Regions from separate parts of the Pseudonocardia sp. DxW genome, predicted to be linked through region 1. Evidence: riboswitches for the same ligand, from Rfam matches in the RefSeq annotation. Region 1 holds a riboswitch; the other holds the start of a gene.
The links. A riboswitch is a leader RNA that binds a small molecule or an ion and turns the genes downstream of it on or off. The one in region 1 is predicted to bind glycine.

Region 1 (7,273 bases):
GTGCATCTGGCCGGTGATCCGGGCGGCGGTCCAGCCCGCGTCCAGCGCGCGGGTCACCTCGCCGGTGATCCCGGCGTGGATGTCCGGCAGCGGGGTGCGGAAGGTCCGCCGGGTGTCCTCCTCCGGCAGGATCTCCAGCTGCCCGACGCGCAGTGGCTCGCCGGTCTCGTGACCGTCCTCGGTCATCCGGCGCAGCAGCCCGTCCGCGGCGCCGTCGTCGTCGAAGAAGAGGACCTTCTCGCCGCGGGCCAGCCCGTGCGCGACGAACCCGGAGGTGATCTCCCCGAGGTGCTCGACGCTCTCCGGGACCGCGCAGACGTGATCGCCGGACGAGACGTCGTCCGCCAGCTTGATCACGTGTCACCTACCGGGGCGCGGTCACCGGGCTGTCGGTGGGCACGCCCTGTCACGCCTACCAGGACGCCGTCACCGTACGGAGACCGGCTCCGGGCCCCGGAGACCCCGGAGCGTGCCGGGCGCCGAACCGACGGTGACGCGCGACGAGCGGCCCGCCACCGGCGGTGGTCCGCAGGTGATGGCGCGCAGCACATGCCGTTCGGCGCAGTGCGCCGACCCCCGGACGGAGCAGGACAGGCTCGACCGGCGGGCTCAGCCGGCCGGCCGGACCTCGACCGACGTGCTCGCGCTGCCCTTGATCGTCTGCAGGACCACGCAGTACCGCTCGGTCAGCCGCACCAGGGTGGCGACCGTGTCCGGGTCGGCCGGGGCGTCCCCGGAGCGGACGTCGACGTCGAGGAACAGCCGGATGTCCCGGAAGCCGACCGGGGCGTCCTTGGCGACGCCGAGGGTGCCCCGGAAGTCGAGGTCCCCCTCGGCCCGCAGGCCGCCCTGCACGTCGAGCTCCAGCGCGGTCGCCACCGCCCGCAGCGTCACCCCGGCGCAGGCGACCAGCGCCTCCAGCAGCATGTCCCCGGAGCACAGCTGGGTGCCGTCGCCACCGGTCGCCGGGTGCAGCCCGGCCTCGGCGAGCGCCTGGCCGGTGCTCACCTTGCAGGCCACCCCGGCGCCGAGCTCGCCGTCGGCGGACAGCGTGACGACCGCGGATCCCGGGTCGTCGCGGTACTGCTGCTTGAGCGGGGCCTGGATGTCCTTGAGCGTCACGCCTGCGGCCGCCTGCGGGCCGGGCACGGAGTCGGCGCCGGAATGGGTGTCGGAATGAGTGTCGGTCACCGCGCCATCCTCACCCCGCGGGGCCGGGCTGCACAGTGCGGGAGCCGTCTAGGCTGCCCGGGTGGGCGGGGAATCCGATACGGGCAGGGCCGCGGCGGTCCGGCGCGGCGCCCGTGAGGCCCGGGACACGGTGCGCGACACCGTGCGGGACACGGTGCACGACGTCGCCGGTCCGCCCACCGGTGACGACCGGCTCTGGACGGTGCCGAACGCGCTGAGCATGCTGCGCCTGGCCGGGGTGCCGCTGTTCCTGTGGCTGATGCTCGGCCCGGAGGCCGACGGCTGGGCCGTCGCGGTGCTGGCGATCGGCGGCTTCACCGACTGGCTGGACGGGAAGCTGGCCCGGGTGCTGGACCAGTACAGCCGGTTCGGGGCGATGCTCGATCCGGCCGTCGACCGGCTCTACATCCTGGCCGCGCTGGTCGGCCTGGCGATCCGCGACATCGTGCCCTGGTGGGCGGTGGGTGCGCTGCTCGCCAGGGACGTCGTGCTGGCCGTGTGCGTGTTCGTGCTGCGCCGCCGGGGGTACGGCCCGTTCGAGGTCGTCTACCTCGGCAAGGCCGCGACCTTCGTGCTGCTCTACGCCTTCCCGCTGCTCCTTCTCGGGGACGGGCCGTCCGCCGCGGAGACCGCCGTCCGGGTGATCGCGCACGCGTTCGCGATCTGGGGCGTCGCCCTCTACATGTGGTCCGGCCTGCTCTACCTGGTGCAGTTCGGGCTGGCGATGCGGCGCCCGTTCCCGCCCCCGGCGCCCCGGTTCGGTCACCCGGATGGCGGGGGCTAGGCTCGTCGCGTGAGTTCGGAGATTCCCTCGGACCTGACCTACACCGAGGCCCACGAGTGGGTGCGCGACACCGGGAACGGGGTGGTCCGGATCGGCATCACCGACCACGCCCAGTCGCAGCTGGGGGATGTGGTGTTCGTCCAGCTGCCGACCGTCGGCGACGTGCTGTCCGCGGGCGACACGATGGGCGAGGTCGAGTCGACCAAGTCGGTGTCGGACATCTACGCACCGGTGGCGGGCGAGGTGGTCGCCGTCAACGAGGCGCTGGACGCCGGTCCGGAGCTGATCAACTCGGCTCCGTACGGGGACGGCTGGATCGTCGACGTGCGGATCGCGGACGGCGCCACGCCGGCCGGCCCGCTCGACGCCGACGCCTACCGTCAGCTCGCCGACGGTTCCTGACCACCCCCGGCGACCGCCCGTCGCACGGGTCGCCCGGACGCCGCGGCCTGGCGTATCGCGGCGACACCGGGGCGGGTAGGTTCGGTCCCCCTGACACGTCGACACCGCAGCCGGTCGAGGCGACATCCGCCTCAGCGCAGCACCGCACCAGTGCGGCCGGCCCGCCTGCATCACCCGGACCGTGTCCGGGACCCCCGCTTCCGGAGGAGGAGACCCCGAGGTGACCACGAACGACCCGCGCGACGTGCCGCCGGAGCGCGCACCGGAGACCACATCGGTCTTCCGGGCGGACTTCCTCGCCGACGTGGAGCAGCCGAGCGCCGAGCCCGCCGTCTCCGGCGTCGACGGGCTACCCGCCGGGTCGGCCCTGCTGGTGGTCCGGCGCGGCCCGAACGCCGGTTCGCGCTTCCTGCTCGACGTGCCGACCACCAGTGCGGGCCGGCACCCCGACAGCGACATCTTCCTGGACGATGTCACCGTCTCCCGCCGGCACGCCGAGTTCCGCCGGGACGCCGGCGAGTTCGTCGTGGTGGACGTCGGCAGCCTGAACGGCACCTACGTGAACCGCGAGCCGGTCGACACGGCCGTGCTCGCCAACGGTGACGAGGTCCAGATCGGCAAGTTCCGCCTGGTCTTCCTGACCGGTCCTCGCGAGGGCGACCCCCGGGGCTGATCCGCCGGCGGCGGTCCAGCCGACACGCCGTGCGAAGGCGGGCGTGTGACGATCGTCGAAAGGACGCTGTCACACCCCGTCCGGAGGCGCGCATCGGGGGCCCCGCCCGTGTAGCGTCGGAACGTGTCGGTGGCGGGGGTACGAGCGACCACAGCTCCCAGGGCACGGACCAGGGCGAGCAAGGCGATCAGGGCGGCCGGGGTGGCGGGTCCACCCCGGGCGGCCGACAGGCCCGACAGGGCCGGGGAGGCGGGCTGATGAGCGAGATGCGCGTCGTGGGCGTCCGGGTCGAACTCCCGGCGAACCAGCCGATCCTGTTGCTGCGGGAGACCAACGGTGATCGCTACCTCCCGATCTGGATCGGATCGGTCGAGGCGACGGCCATCGCCCTCGAGCAGCAGGGGGTCAAGCCGGCACGGCCGTTGACCCACGATCTGCTCAAGGACGTCATCGGGGCACTGGGCCGGCGGCTGGAACAGGTCCGGGTGACCGACCTGCAGGAGGGTACCTTCTACGCCGAGCTGATCTTCGACGGCGGCGTGACGGTGTCCGCCCGGCCGAGCGACTCGATCGCGCTGGCGCTGCGGACCGGTGTCCCGGTGCACGCCGACGAGAGCGTGCTGGCCGAGGCCGGGCTCGTCATCCCCGACGAGCAGGAGGACGAGGTCGAGAAGTTCCGCGAGTTCCTCGACTCGGTGTCACCGGAGGACTTCCGCGGCGCCCAGCCCGGCTGACACCCGAACGGGTGTTCCGGACCGTTCGGCGACACCGGGTGCCGCTCGGCGTGACCGGGCCGCCCGTGCTGCGTCACCTGGCGTTGTGCGGTACGGCCGTGTCGGCGAGCCGCGTTGACCACTCCGGCCGCCGGGCATACCGTCATCAGCGTTGATGACATCCGTGCAACTCGCCTTCACCGAGAGTGATGGGACGGCGAGGACGGTCACGGTGCGGCCGACCGAGGGAGACCACGCGGTGCAGACGCCACCACCCGAGGGGCCGGGGCAGACAGAGCTGTTCCCGGACCCGCTCGTCGGTGAGGGGCTGGACGGGGTGTCCGATCGCCTCGTCGGCTTCCGCGGCCCGACCGCGTGCCAGGTCGTCGGCATCACCTACCGGCAGCTCGACTACTGGGCCCGGACCGGGCTCGTCGTGCCGTCGATCCGCGGTGCCGCCGGATCGGGCAGCCAGCGGCTGTACTCGTTCAAGGACGTACTGGTCCTGAAGATCGTGAAGCGGCTGCTCGACGCCGGGGTCTCGCTGCAGAACATCCGGATCGCGGTCGAGCACCTGCGCCGGCGCGGGATAAGGGATCTCGCCGGGATCACCCTGTTCTCCGACGGCACCACCGTCTACGAGTGCACCTCCCCGGAGGAGGTCGTCGACCTGCTGCAGGGCGGCCAGGGAGTGTTCGGGATCGCCGTCTCGGGCGCGATGCGCGAGATCAGCGGTGTGATCAAGGACTTCCCGGTGGAACGCGCCGACGGCGGCACCGTCGACGAGTCGCCGGAGGACGAGCTGGCCCGGCGCCGGTCCCGGCGCGCGATCTCCTGAGCGGCCGGCTCACGCGACCGAGCGGAACGGGTCGTGCTCGGCGATCAGCTTCTCCAGCCGGGCCTGGTCGACCCGGTTGACGACGGTCAGGCTCTCCTGCTTGTCGCGGACGCACTTGGCGAGGGTGAACGCCGAGGTGATGGCGTACAGCACGGCGATGGCCAGGAACGCCTTCACCCAGCCGTCGACGGGCAGGTAGAAGGTCCCGACGACGACCGCGGCCAGCGAGATGCCGAAGGACAGGACCGCCTGCAGGTGGAAGGCGGCGGTGGTGGCGGGGACGGGGTTCGGAGCACTGCTGTTCGACATGCCCGCAAGCCTGGCGGGACGGGTCCGGCGCCGGTGCCGTGGAAATACTGACCGGAGCGGTTATCCTCGGCCCGGTAGTCGTTGACACCGAGCGGGAGAGACCCGGTGCAGTACAGCCGGGCGCCGAAGGAGCAAATCCCTTCCCGGAACCTCTCAGGCACCAGGACCGCACGGTAGAGACGCCTCTGGAAAGCGACGGGCCACCACGGGGGGCCCGTCCGCCGACGGGGAAAGCCCGAAGCCTCGGGTGAATCTCTCAGGCGCCCGGATCGCGGGTACGGACAGAGGGGGAGGGGCGAGACAGCCCTGCCCCGCCCGAGCCGTCACCTTCGGAGGCGCCGTGAGCCCGACCCCGCAGCAGCACCGTCCCACCCTCGCCGAGCTCGAGCGTGGACTGCCGTTCGCCGACCGGCACGTCGGGCCCCGGCCCGGCGAGCTCGCCAGGATGCTCGACGCGCTGGGCGTCGACTCGCTCGAGGCGCTGGCCGACCGGGCGCTGCCCGCCGCGATCCGCGATCCCGAGCCGGTCGGCGGTTCGCTGCCGGCGCCGGTCGGTGAGGCCGAGATGCTCGCCGAGCTTCGGGCGCTGGCCGACCGCAACACGGTGAACGTCCCGATGATCGGGCTCGGCTACCACGGCACCCGGACGCCGTCGGCGATCCGGCGCAACGTGCTGGAGAACCCGGCCTGGTACACCGCGTACACGCCGTACCAGCCGGAGATCAGCCAGGGCAGGCTGGAGGCGCTGCTCGCGTTCCAGACGATGGTGTCGGACCTGACCGGGCTGCCGGTCGCCGGTGCGTCACTGCTGGACGAGGCGACCGCCGCCGCCGAGGCGATGACGCTGCTGCGCCGGGCCGGGCGCGCGAAGTCGGCCCGGTTCGTGGTCGACGCCGACACGCTGCCGCAGACCCTGGACGTGCTCCGCACCCGGGCCGAGCCGCTCGGCATCGAGCTGGAGGTCGCCGACCTGTCCGGCGGCACCCTGCCGGACGGCGAGATGTTCGGCGTGCTGCTCAGCTACCCGGGCGCGTCCGGGCGGCTGGCCGACCCGTCGGCGCTGATCGAGCAGGCGCACGAGCGGGGCGCACTGGTCGCGGTCGCCGCGGACCTGCTGGCGCTGACCCTGCTCACCCCGCCCGGCGAGTTGGGCGCGGACGCGGCGATCGGCTCCACCCAGCGGTTCGGTGTCCCGCTCGGCTTCGGCGGCCCGCACGCCGCCTACCTGTCGGTCGGGCAGCGGCACGCCCGCCAGCTCCCGGGCCGGCTGGTCGGGGTCTCCCGGGACGCGGACGGCAACTACGCGCTGCGGCTCGCCCTGCAGACCCGGGAGCAGCACATCCGCCGGGAGAAGGCGACCTCCAACATCTGCACCGCGCAGGTGCTGCTGGCCGTGATGGCGGCCTGCTACGCGGTGCATCATGGCCCGGAGGGGCTGCGCGCCATCGCCCAGCGGACCCACCGGATGGCGGCGGTGCTGGCCGCCGGGCTGCGCTCCGGCGGCGTCGAGATCGTGCACGACGCGTTCTTCGACACCGTGCTGGCCCGGGTGCCCGGCCGGGCGGACGCCGTCGTCGCCGCCGCGCACGACGCCGGGATCGCGCTGCGCCGGGTCTCCGGCGACGAGGTCGGCATCTCCACCTCGGAGATCACCACCGTGGCGCACCTGCGCGCGGTCTGGGAGGCCTTCGGGGCCGGCCCGCAGGACGCCGCGGCGCTGGACTCCGGCACCGCCGACGCGCTGCCCGGCGCGCTGGCCCGGACCAGCGGCTACCTGACCCACCCGACGTTCCACGAGCACCGGTCGGAGACCGCGCTGATGCGCTGGCTGCGCCGGCTCGCCGACGCCGATCTCGCGCTGGACCGCACGATGATCCCGCTGGGCTCCTGCACGATGAAGCTCAACGCTGCCGCCGAGATGGAGGCGGTGACCTGGCCGCAGTTCAGCGACCTGCACCCGTTCGCGCCGGAGTCGGACACCGCCGGTTCCCGGGAGCTGATCACCCAGCTGGAGACCTGGCTGGCCGACCTGACCGGCTACGCCGCGGTGTCGCTGCAGCCGAACGCGGGCAGCCAGGGCGAGTTCGCCGGATTGCTGGCTATCGCGGCCTACCACCGCAGCCGCGGCGAGGCCGAGCGCGACGTCTGCCTGATCCCGGCGTCCGCGCACGGCACCAACGCCGCGTCGGCGATCATGGCCGGGATGCGGGTGGTGGTCGTCGGCACCGACGCCCAGGGCAACGTCGATCTCGACGACCTCCGGGCCAAGATCGACGAGCACGGGTCCCGGCTGTCCGCGCTGATGATCACCTACCCGTCCACGCACGGGGTGTACGAGGCGCAGGTGCGCGACGTGTGCGGCG
Region 2 (7,273 bases), on a different contig from region 1:
GCGCCGGGCGGGCCGGACCCGGAGCGGGTGCGGGCACTGCTGCCCTGAGCCCGGCGGGCCGCCGCGCGGCCCGCGCCCTCACCGGCGGCGGCCCGGACGGGTCCGCGCGGCGCCGGTCCGCACCGCGCCGTCGCTGTCCGACATCGACCCGAACGTGGCCCCGCGCGCCGCGGCCAGGTGCAGCGGCTGCTCCACGTGATGACGACCGTCCAGGGCGATCGTGCCGCGCGGCACCTCGAACCGGCCGTGGCGCATCTCGTCGGCCACCGGGGTGGGGTCGGTGGTCCGGACCTGCCGGGCCGCGGCCGCCCACACGTGGATCGCCTCGAACATCGACTCGGACAGGCTGGACAGCGGCGGCGCCCAGCGGCCGAACCGCTCGCGGTAGCGCTGCAGCAGCGTCCCGTTGCGCTCGGTCTGCAGGTGTTGGAAGTAGCCGGACACCCCGTGGATGCCCTCGGACGCCTCGAACCCGATCCGCTCCAGGGTGGCCTCGTCCATCGCCGGGCCCAGGCTGACGGTGCGCTCGCGCAGGCCCATCGCATGGCACTGGCGCTCGAACGCGGCGGCGTCGGCGCCGACGAAGGTGTCCAGCACGATGTCCGCCCCGGACGCGGCGATCCGCTCGATCAGCGGGCCGAAGTCGCGGGCGCCGAGCGGGGCGTACCCCTCGCCGACCAGCACCGCGCCGTTGCCGGGCAGTACCTCCCGGGCGATCCGGTTCACCGTCCGCGGCCAGACGTAGTCGTTGCCGGCCAGGAACCAGCGCCGCCCGCCCGCCGACCGCATCACCGGGCCCGCCGCCAGCGCGATCTGGGTCCACGGCCGCTCGCCGAGCCGGATCCGCAGCCGCGACTCGCCGCCGCCCTCGTTCATGTTGGTGTGCACGACCAGCACGTCGTGGCCGGTCAGCGCCGAGGACACCGCCTGGTAGGTGGCCGACGTCGTGGTCAGGAAGATCGTCCGGCAGCCCGCGCGGGCCAGCCGCAGCGCCTCCAGCGCGCCGGTGCCGGGATCGGTCGCGTCGTCGGCGTGCAGCAGCTCGACCGGCCGCCCGCCGATCCCGCCCGCGGCGTTGACCTCGTCGACGGCGAGCACGGCGGCGTTCGCAACGGCCGAGGCGAACACGCTCCCGGAACCGGACCGGCTGGTGAGGGCGCCGATCCGGGGGCCGGTGGCGGCCCGGTCGCGCACCGGGTGCCCGCGCCGGCGCATCAGCCACTCCAGGCCCTGCTCGTCGATGTGCGCGTCGAGCCGGATCCGGGTCCCGCCGGGGGCCGCGGTGAAGCGCAGCCGGATCCGGCCGCGCCACGGCTGGTCGTGGGTGATCGTGATGCCGTGCGGCCTGCGCAGGTCGCTGATCCGGCCCAGGACGTCGACCGGCGGGCCGTCGCCGATCGGCGCCCGCAGGGTGACCGGCTGGCCCAGCGCGACCCGGTCGCAGGACGCGCCGAACAGCCAGCCGCCGCCGTCGCGGCCGAACCGGTCGAAGACCACCTCGGGTGCGACGGCGGCGAACTCGTCCACCGTGACCGCGATCGTCCCCATGCCGACGGGTGGGGCGTCGCTCAGCGGGGCCCGGTGGCGACCCGCCGGGTCATCCGGCGGCCTCCTGCCGTCCGGCCCCGGAGGCGCTCTCCGCGGCGGACCTGGCCTCGCCCAGCGAGGACTGGAACAGGTTCCGGAGCAGCGCGATCACGTCGGCGGCGGCGCCGCCGGGCTCGATGGCGTAGTAGCGGAACCTGCCGGACCGGCGTTCGCTGACCAGGCCGGCGATCCGCAGTACCCGCAGGTGGGTGGAGACCGCGGTCCGGCCGACCGTGGTGATCCGGTCCGCCAGCTCGCCCGCGCTGCACTCGTCGCTCTCGGAGAGCACCGCCAGGATCCGGCGGCGGACCGGATCGGCGAGCGCGTCGAAGGCGAGACCGGCGTCCCGGCCGCCCGCGCCGACCAGGCCGGACGCACCAGACGCGTCAGGATCCGTTGACATGGTACGGAGTCTAACCGGGCCGGCCCGCTGCGCGCGGGTAACCCGGGACACGGGGCCGGCGACCACCGCCCGGGCCACCGGGTGCCGCCGGACCCCTTCCCTCCCGCCCGGGAATCGGTATCGTCCTCCCGACAACTGAAGACCGGGCCGTACGAGCCCGCGCGGAAGAGACCTGTCGCACGACCGGGCAGGCACCGGAGGAGCAAGCACCCCGCCAAACTCTCAGGTACCCCACACCGCACGGGCCAGGCCACTCTGGAAAGCAGGCGTCGGACACGCCTCGCCGATGGTGAAAGCCGGTCGTGCACCGGTGAATCTCTCAGGCTCGGGACAGAGGGGGACCGTGTGGGCGGCACCGCCCACGCGTCTGCCCCGGGGTGAGCACCACGATGACCCAGACCGAGACCCAGACCGACACCACGACCCGGACCGGGCCGAGCGAGCGCGAGCTGCTGCGTTCGGTGCTGCACGACACGCACGTCGCGCTCGGGGCGACCTTCACCGACTTCGCCGGCTGGGCGATGCCGGTCCGCTACACCGGGGACCTCGCCGAGCACCACGCGGTGCGCCGCGCCGCCGGCCTGTTCGACCTCTCGCACATGGGCGAGATCCACGTCGAGGGCCCGGCGGCCGCCACGGCGCTGGACGGCGCGCTGGTCGGCGACCTCGGCGCGATGACCCCCGGCCGGGCCCGCTACACGATGATCTGCGCGCCGGACGGCGGCGTGCTCGACGACCTGGTCGTCTACCGGCTCGCCGCGGAGCACTACCTGGTCGTGGCCAACGCGTCGAACCGGCTGCGGGTGGCCGCCGAGCTCGCCGGGCGCTGCACCGGCGACGGCGTCACCGTGACCGACCGCTCCGCGGACACCGCGCTGATCGCCGTGCAGGGCCCCGCCTCCGCCGCGATCGTCGAGACCGCGACCGGTGCCCCGGTCGGCGACCTGCGCTACTACGCGGGCCGCCCGGCGACGCTCGCCGGGCACGACGTGCTGCTGGCCCGCACCGGCTACACCGGCGAGGACGGCTTCGAGGTCTACGTCGGCACGGCGGGCGCGGCCGCCGTCTGGGAGCGGCTCACCGCGGCCGGGACCGGGCACGGGCTGGTGCCCTGCGGACTCGCCTGCCGCGACACGCTCCGGCTGGAGGCCGGGATGCCGCTGCACGGACACGAGCTCGGCCCCGGGCTCTCGCCGTTCGCGTCCGGCCTGGGCCGGGTCGTGAAGTTCGGCAAGGAGGCCGACTTCGTCGGCCGCGCCGCGCTCGCCCGCGAGCGGGACACCCCGCAGGCCCGGGTGCCGGCCGGGCTGCGCGGCAGCGGCCGGCGCGCGCCGCGGGCCGGCCATCCGGTGCTCGACGACGCCGGGACGACCGTCGGCGAGGTGACCAGCGGCGTGCTGTCCCCGACCCTGGGCCACCCGATCGCGATGGCCTTCGTCGACCGGGCCGTGTCCGCGCCCGGCACCGCGCTCGCCGTCGACGTCCGCGGCCGGCCCGAGCCGGTCGAGATCGTCGACCTGCCCTTCTACACCCGTTCCGACTGAGAGGACCCGGCATGTCTGTTCCCGACGACCTGCGCTACACCGAGCAGCACGAGTGGGTACGGGTCGAGGGTGACACCGTCACCGTCGGCATCACCGCGCACGCCGCCGAGGCGCTGGGCGACGTCGTGTTCGTCCAGCTCCCCGCGGCGGGCGACACCGTCACCGCGGGCGAGGCCTGCGGCGAGATCGAGTCCACCAAGTCGGTCAGCGACCTGTTCGCCCCGCTCGGCGGGACCGTCAGCGCCGTCAACGAGGCGCTCGACGACGCACCGGAGACCGCGGGCGAGGACCCCTACGGCAAGGGCTGGCTGTTCCGGGTCGAGCCCGGCGAGGCCGGCGTCCCGGAGCTGCTGACCGCCGCCGAGTACCGCTCGCTGACCGGGGAGGGTGGCGCGTGAACAGCACCTTCGGTGCGTCGCTGGCCGACGCCGATCCCGAGGTCGCGAAGGCCGTCGACGCCGAGCTGGCCCGGCAGCGCGACACCCTGGAGATGATCGCCTCGGAGAACTTCGCCCCGGTCGCGGTGCTGGAGGCGCAGGGCTCGGTGCTCACCAACAAGTACGCCGAGGGCTATCCCGGCCGCCGCTACTACGGCGGCTGCGAGCACGTCGACGTCGTCGAGCAGCTGGCGATCGACCGGGCCCGAGAGCTGTTCGGCGCCGAGTACGCCAACGTGCAGCCGCACTCCGGCGCGCAGGCCAACGCGGCCGCGATGGCGGCGCTGCTGCAGCCCGGGGACGGCATCCTCGGCCTCGACCTGGCGCACGGCGGGCACCTCACGCACGGCATGAAGCTCAACTTCTCCGGACGGCTCTACCGGGTCTCGGCCTACCACGTGGACGCCGCGACCGGGCTCGTCGACATGGCCGAGGTCGAGCGGGTCGCCCGCGCCGAGCAGCCGAAGCTGATCATCGCCGGCTGGTCGGCGTACCCGCGCGAGCTGGACTTCGCCGGGTTCCGGCGGATCGCCGACGAGGTCGGCGCGCTGCTGATGGTGGACATGGCGCACTTCGCCGGGCTGGTCGCCGCCGGTGAGCACCCGAGCCCGGTGCCCTACGCCGACGTCGTCACCAGCACCACGCACAAGACGCTCGGCGGCCCGCGCGGCGGGCTGATCCTGGCCCGCGCCGAGCACGCGAAGAAGCTGGCGTCCGCGGTGTTCCCCGGCCAGCAGGGCGGCCCGCTGGAGCACGTGATCGCCGCCAAGGCGGTCGCGCTGCGGATCGCCGGGACCGAGGAGTTCGCCGAGCGCCAGCGGCGCACCGTGCAGGGCGCCCGGCTGCTCGCCGAGCGGCTGGTCGCCGCGGACTGCGCGGACGCCGGCATCCGGGTGCTCACCGGCGGCACCGACGTGCACCTGGTGCTGGTCGACCTGGTGAACTCCGAGCTGGACGGCCGGGCCGCCGAGGACCGGCTGCACGACGTCGGGATCACGGTCAACCGCAACGCCGTCCCGTTCGACCCGCGCCCGCCGATGATCACCTCCGGGCTGCGGATCGGCACCCCGGCGCTGGCCACCCGCGGGTTCGACGCCGACGACTTCCGGGAGGTCGCCGACATCGTCGCCGGCGCTCTCGCCCCGGGCTTCGACGCCGCGCGGGCGACCGCCCTGCGCGAGCGCGTCGCGGCCCTGGTCGCGCGCCGCCCGCTCTACCCGGGGCGCTGACCCGATGCCCGTGCCGGTCAGCGTCTTCGACCTGTTCTCGATCGGGATCGGCCCGTCCAGCTCGCACACCGTCGGCCCGATGCGGGCCGCGGCACGATTCGTCACCGGTCTCGCCGAGGACGGCCTGCTGCCCCGCGTCGGGCGGGTCCGGGCGGAGCTGTTCGGGTCGCTGGGCGCGACCGGGCACGGGCACGGCAGCGGCCCGGCCGTGCTGCTGGGGCTGCTCGGGGAGCGCCCCGAGACCGTCGACACCGCCCGCGCGCCGGACGTCGTCGCCGGGATCGGCGCGGCCGGGCGGCTCCGGCTCGGCGGCCGCCACGAGATCGCCTTCTCGGCGGCCGACGACGTCGTGCTGCACCGCCGCCGGACGCTGCCCGAGCACCCCAACGGGATGGAGTTCCGGGCCTGGGACGCCGACGGCGGGGAGCTGCGGGTCCGCACCTTCTACTCGGTCGGCGGCGGGTTCGTGCGCGGCCCGGCCGGACCGCCGGACGGGTCCGCCGACGGTGCCGGCCCGGTGCCGTCCCCGTCCCCGTTCCCGTTCCACAGCGGTGCGGACATGCTCGCCACCTGCGCCCGGACCGGTCTGCCGGTCAGCGGTGTGATGCGCGGCAACGAGCGGGTGCACCGCGACGACACCGCGATCGACGACGGTCTGCTGCGGATCTGGGAGGTCATGCGCGAGTGCGTGCGCAGCGGTTGCGAGCGGGACGGCGTGCTGCCCGGTGGCCTGCGGGTGCGCCGGCGCGCCCCGGGCCTGCACCGGCGGCTGCTGGCGGCGAGCCCGGGGGCCGATCCGCTGGACGTGATGGACTGGGTCAGCCTGTTCGCGATCGCGGTGAACGAGGAGAACGCCTCCGGCGGCCGGATCGTGACGGCACCGACCAACGGCGCCGCCGGCATCGTCCCGGCGGTGCTGCACTACTACCACCGGTTCGTCCCCGGTGCCGACGACGCCGGTGTGGTGCGCTTCCTGCTCACCGCGGGCGCGATCGGGTCGATCATCAAGGAGAACGCGTCGATCTCCGGTGCCGAGGTCGGTTGCCAGGGCGAGGTCGGTTCGGCCGCCGCGATGGCCGCGGCCGGATTGACCGAGGTGCTCGGCGGGACCCCGGAGCAGGTGGAGAACGCCGCCGAGATCGCCGTCGAGCACCACCTGGGTCTGACCTGCGACCCGGTCGGCGGGCTGGTCCAGATCCCGTGCATCGAGCGCAACGCGGTCGGGGCGGCGAAGGCGATCCACGCCGCCCGGATGGCGCTGTACGGCGACGGGACGCACGTGGTGTCGCTGGACAAGGCGATCAAGACCATGCGCGAGACCGGTGCGGACATGAAGGTGAAGTACAAGGAGACGTCGCGCGGCGGGCTGGCGGTCAACGTGATCGAGTGCTGAGTCGAGCGCTGACTCGAGCGCTGAGCGGGCCGGCCGGTCCCGGGGCGGCGGTCGCCGCCGCCCCGGCGGGCTACTCGACGACCGGGCCGTGCACCGCCTCCGCGAGCTCCACGAAGGTCGCCCACTCGGCGAGCAGCGCGGCGAACTCGGGGGCCTTCCCGGCGGCCCGGTACTCGTCGATGTCGGTCACCTCGATGACCTCCAGGTAGGCGACCGACGGGGTGCCTGCACCGTCCAGGGTGCCGTCGATCCGGGTGACGTCGTAGCTCAGGATCGCCGGGCAGGCCCGGGCGACCGGGTAGTCGCTGCGCCGGATCCACTCCTCGTAGGCGGCCGGATCGACGCCGGGCAGCAGCCGGTTCAGGAAGTACACGCGGTGGGTCACGGGAGTTCTCCTCACAGGGGGGACGGCGGCCGGTTCACAGCCGGGGGAGCACCTCGCGGGCGGTGAGCTCGGCGATCCGGCCGGCCTCGGGGGCCGGGAACAGCCAGAGCCCGACCGAGTCGGAGCCGGCGTCGAGCAGCGCGCGCAGCTTCTCCACGCACTCGTCCGGGTCGCCGGCGACGGCCAGATCGGAGATCCACTGCTCGGGCAGCGCGTCGGCGAGCCCGTCCGGCCCGACCTCGGCGAGCAGCGCGGTGAGCTCGTCCTGGATGCCGTAGACCCGGGACAGCGCGGT

Region 2: it holds a riboswitch for glycine, as region 1 does, so the genes downstream of both, gcvT (glycine cleavage system aminomethyltransferase GcvT) here and gcvP (aminomethyl-transferring glycine dehydrogenase) in region 1, are expected to answer to the same signal.

Annotation. Positions count from the first base shown of each region.
Region 1 is NZ_JBZFLK010000014.1:70,396-77,668, forward strand. It holds gene ACVJO7_RS21625 (MEDS domain-containing protein) at 1-357, opposite strand, end outside; gene ACVJO7_RS21630 (OsmC family protein) at 610-1,122, opposite strand; gene clsA (cardiolipin synthase ClsA) at 1,253-1,975, shown strand; gene gcvH (glycine cleavage system protein GcvH) at 1,985-2,377, shown strand; gene garA (glycogen accumulation regulator GarA) at 2,598-3,050, shown strand; gene ACVJO7_RS21650 (bifunctional nuclease family protein) at 3,308-3,784, shown strand; gene ACVJO7_RS21655 (MerR family transcriptional regulator) at 3,996-4,601, shown strand; gene ACVJO7_RS21660 (YiaA/YiaB family inner membrane protein) at 4,611-4,910, opposite strand; glycine riboswitch at 4,993-5,089, shown strand; gene gcvP (aminomethyl-transferring glycine dehydrogenase) at 5,251-7,273, shown strand, end outside.
Region 2 is NZ_JBZFLK010000011.1:129,026-136,298, reverse strand. It holds gene ACVJO7_RS18650 (LLM class flavin-dependent oxidoreductase) at 1-48, shown strand, start outside; gene ACVJO7_RS18645 (substrate-binding protein) at 79-1,548, opposite strand; gene ACVJO7_RS18640 (ArsR/SmtB family transcription factor) at 1,598-1,990, opposite strand; glycine riboswitch at 2,236-2,334, shown strand; gene gcvT (glycine cleavage system aminomethyltransferase GcvT) at 2,380-3,534, shown strand; gene gcvH (glycine cleavage system protein GcvH) at 3,546-3,932, shown strand; gene glyA (serine hydroxymethyltransferase) at 3,929-5,200, shown strand; gene ACVJO7_RS18620 (L-serine ammonia-lyase) at 5,211-6,593, shown strand; gene ACVJO7_RS18615 (hypothetical protein) at 6,664-6,978, opposite strand; partial or broken gene ACVJO7_RS18610 (LLM class flavin-dependent oxidoreductase) at 7,013-7,273, opposite strand, start outside.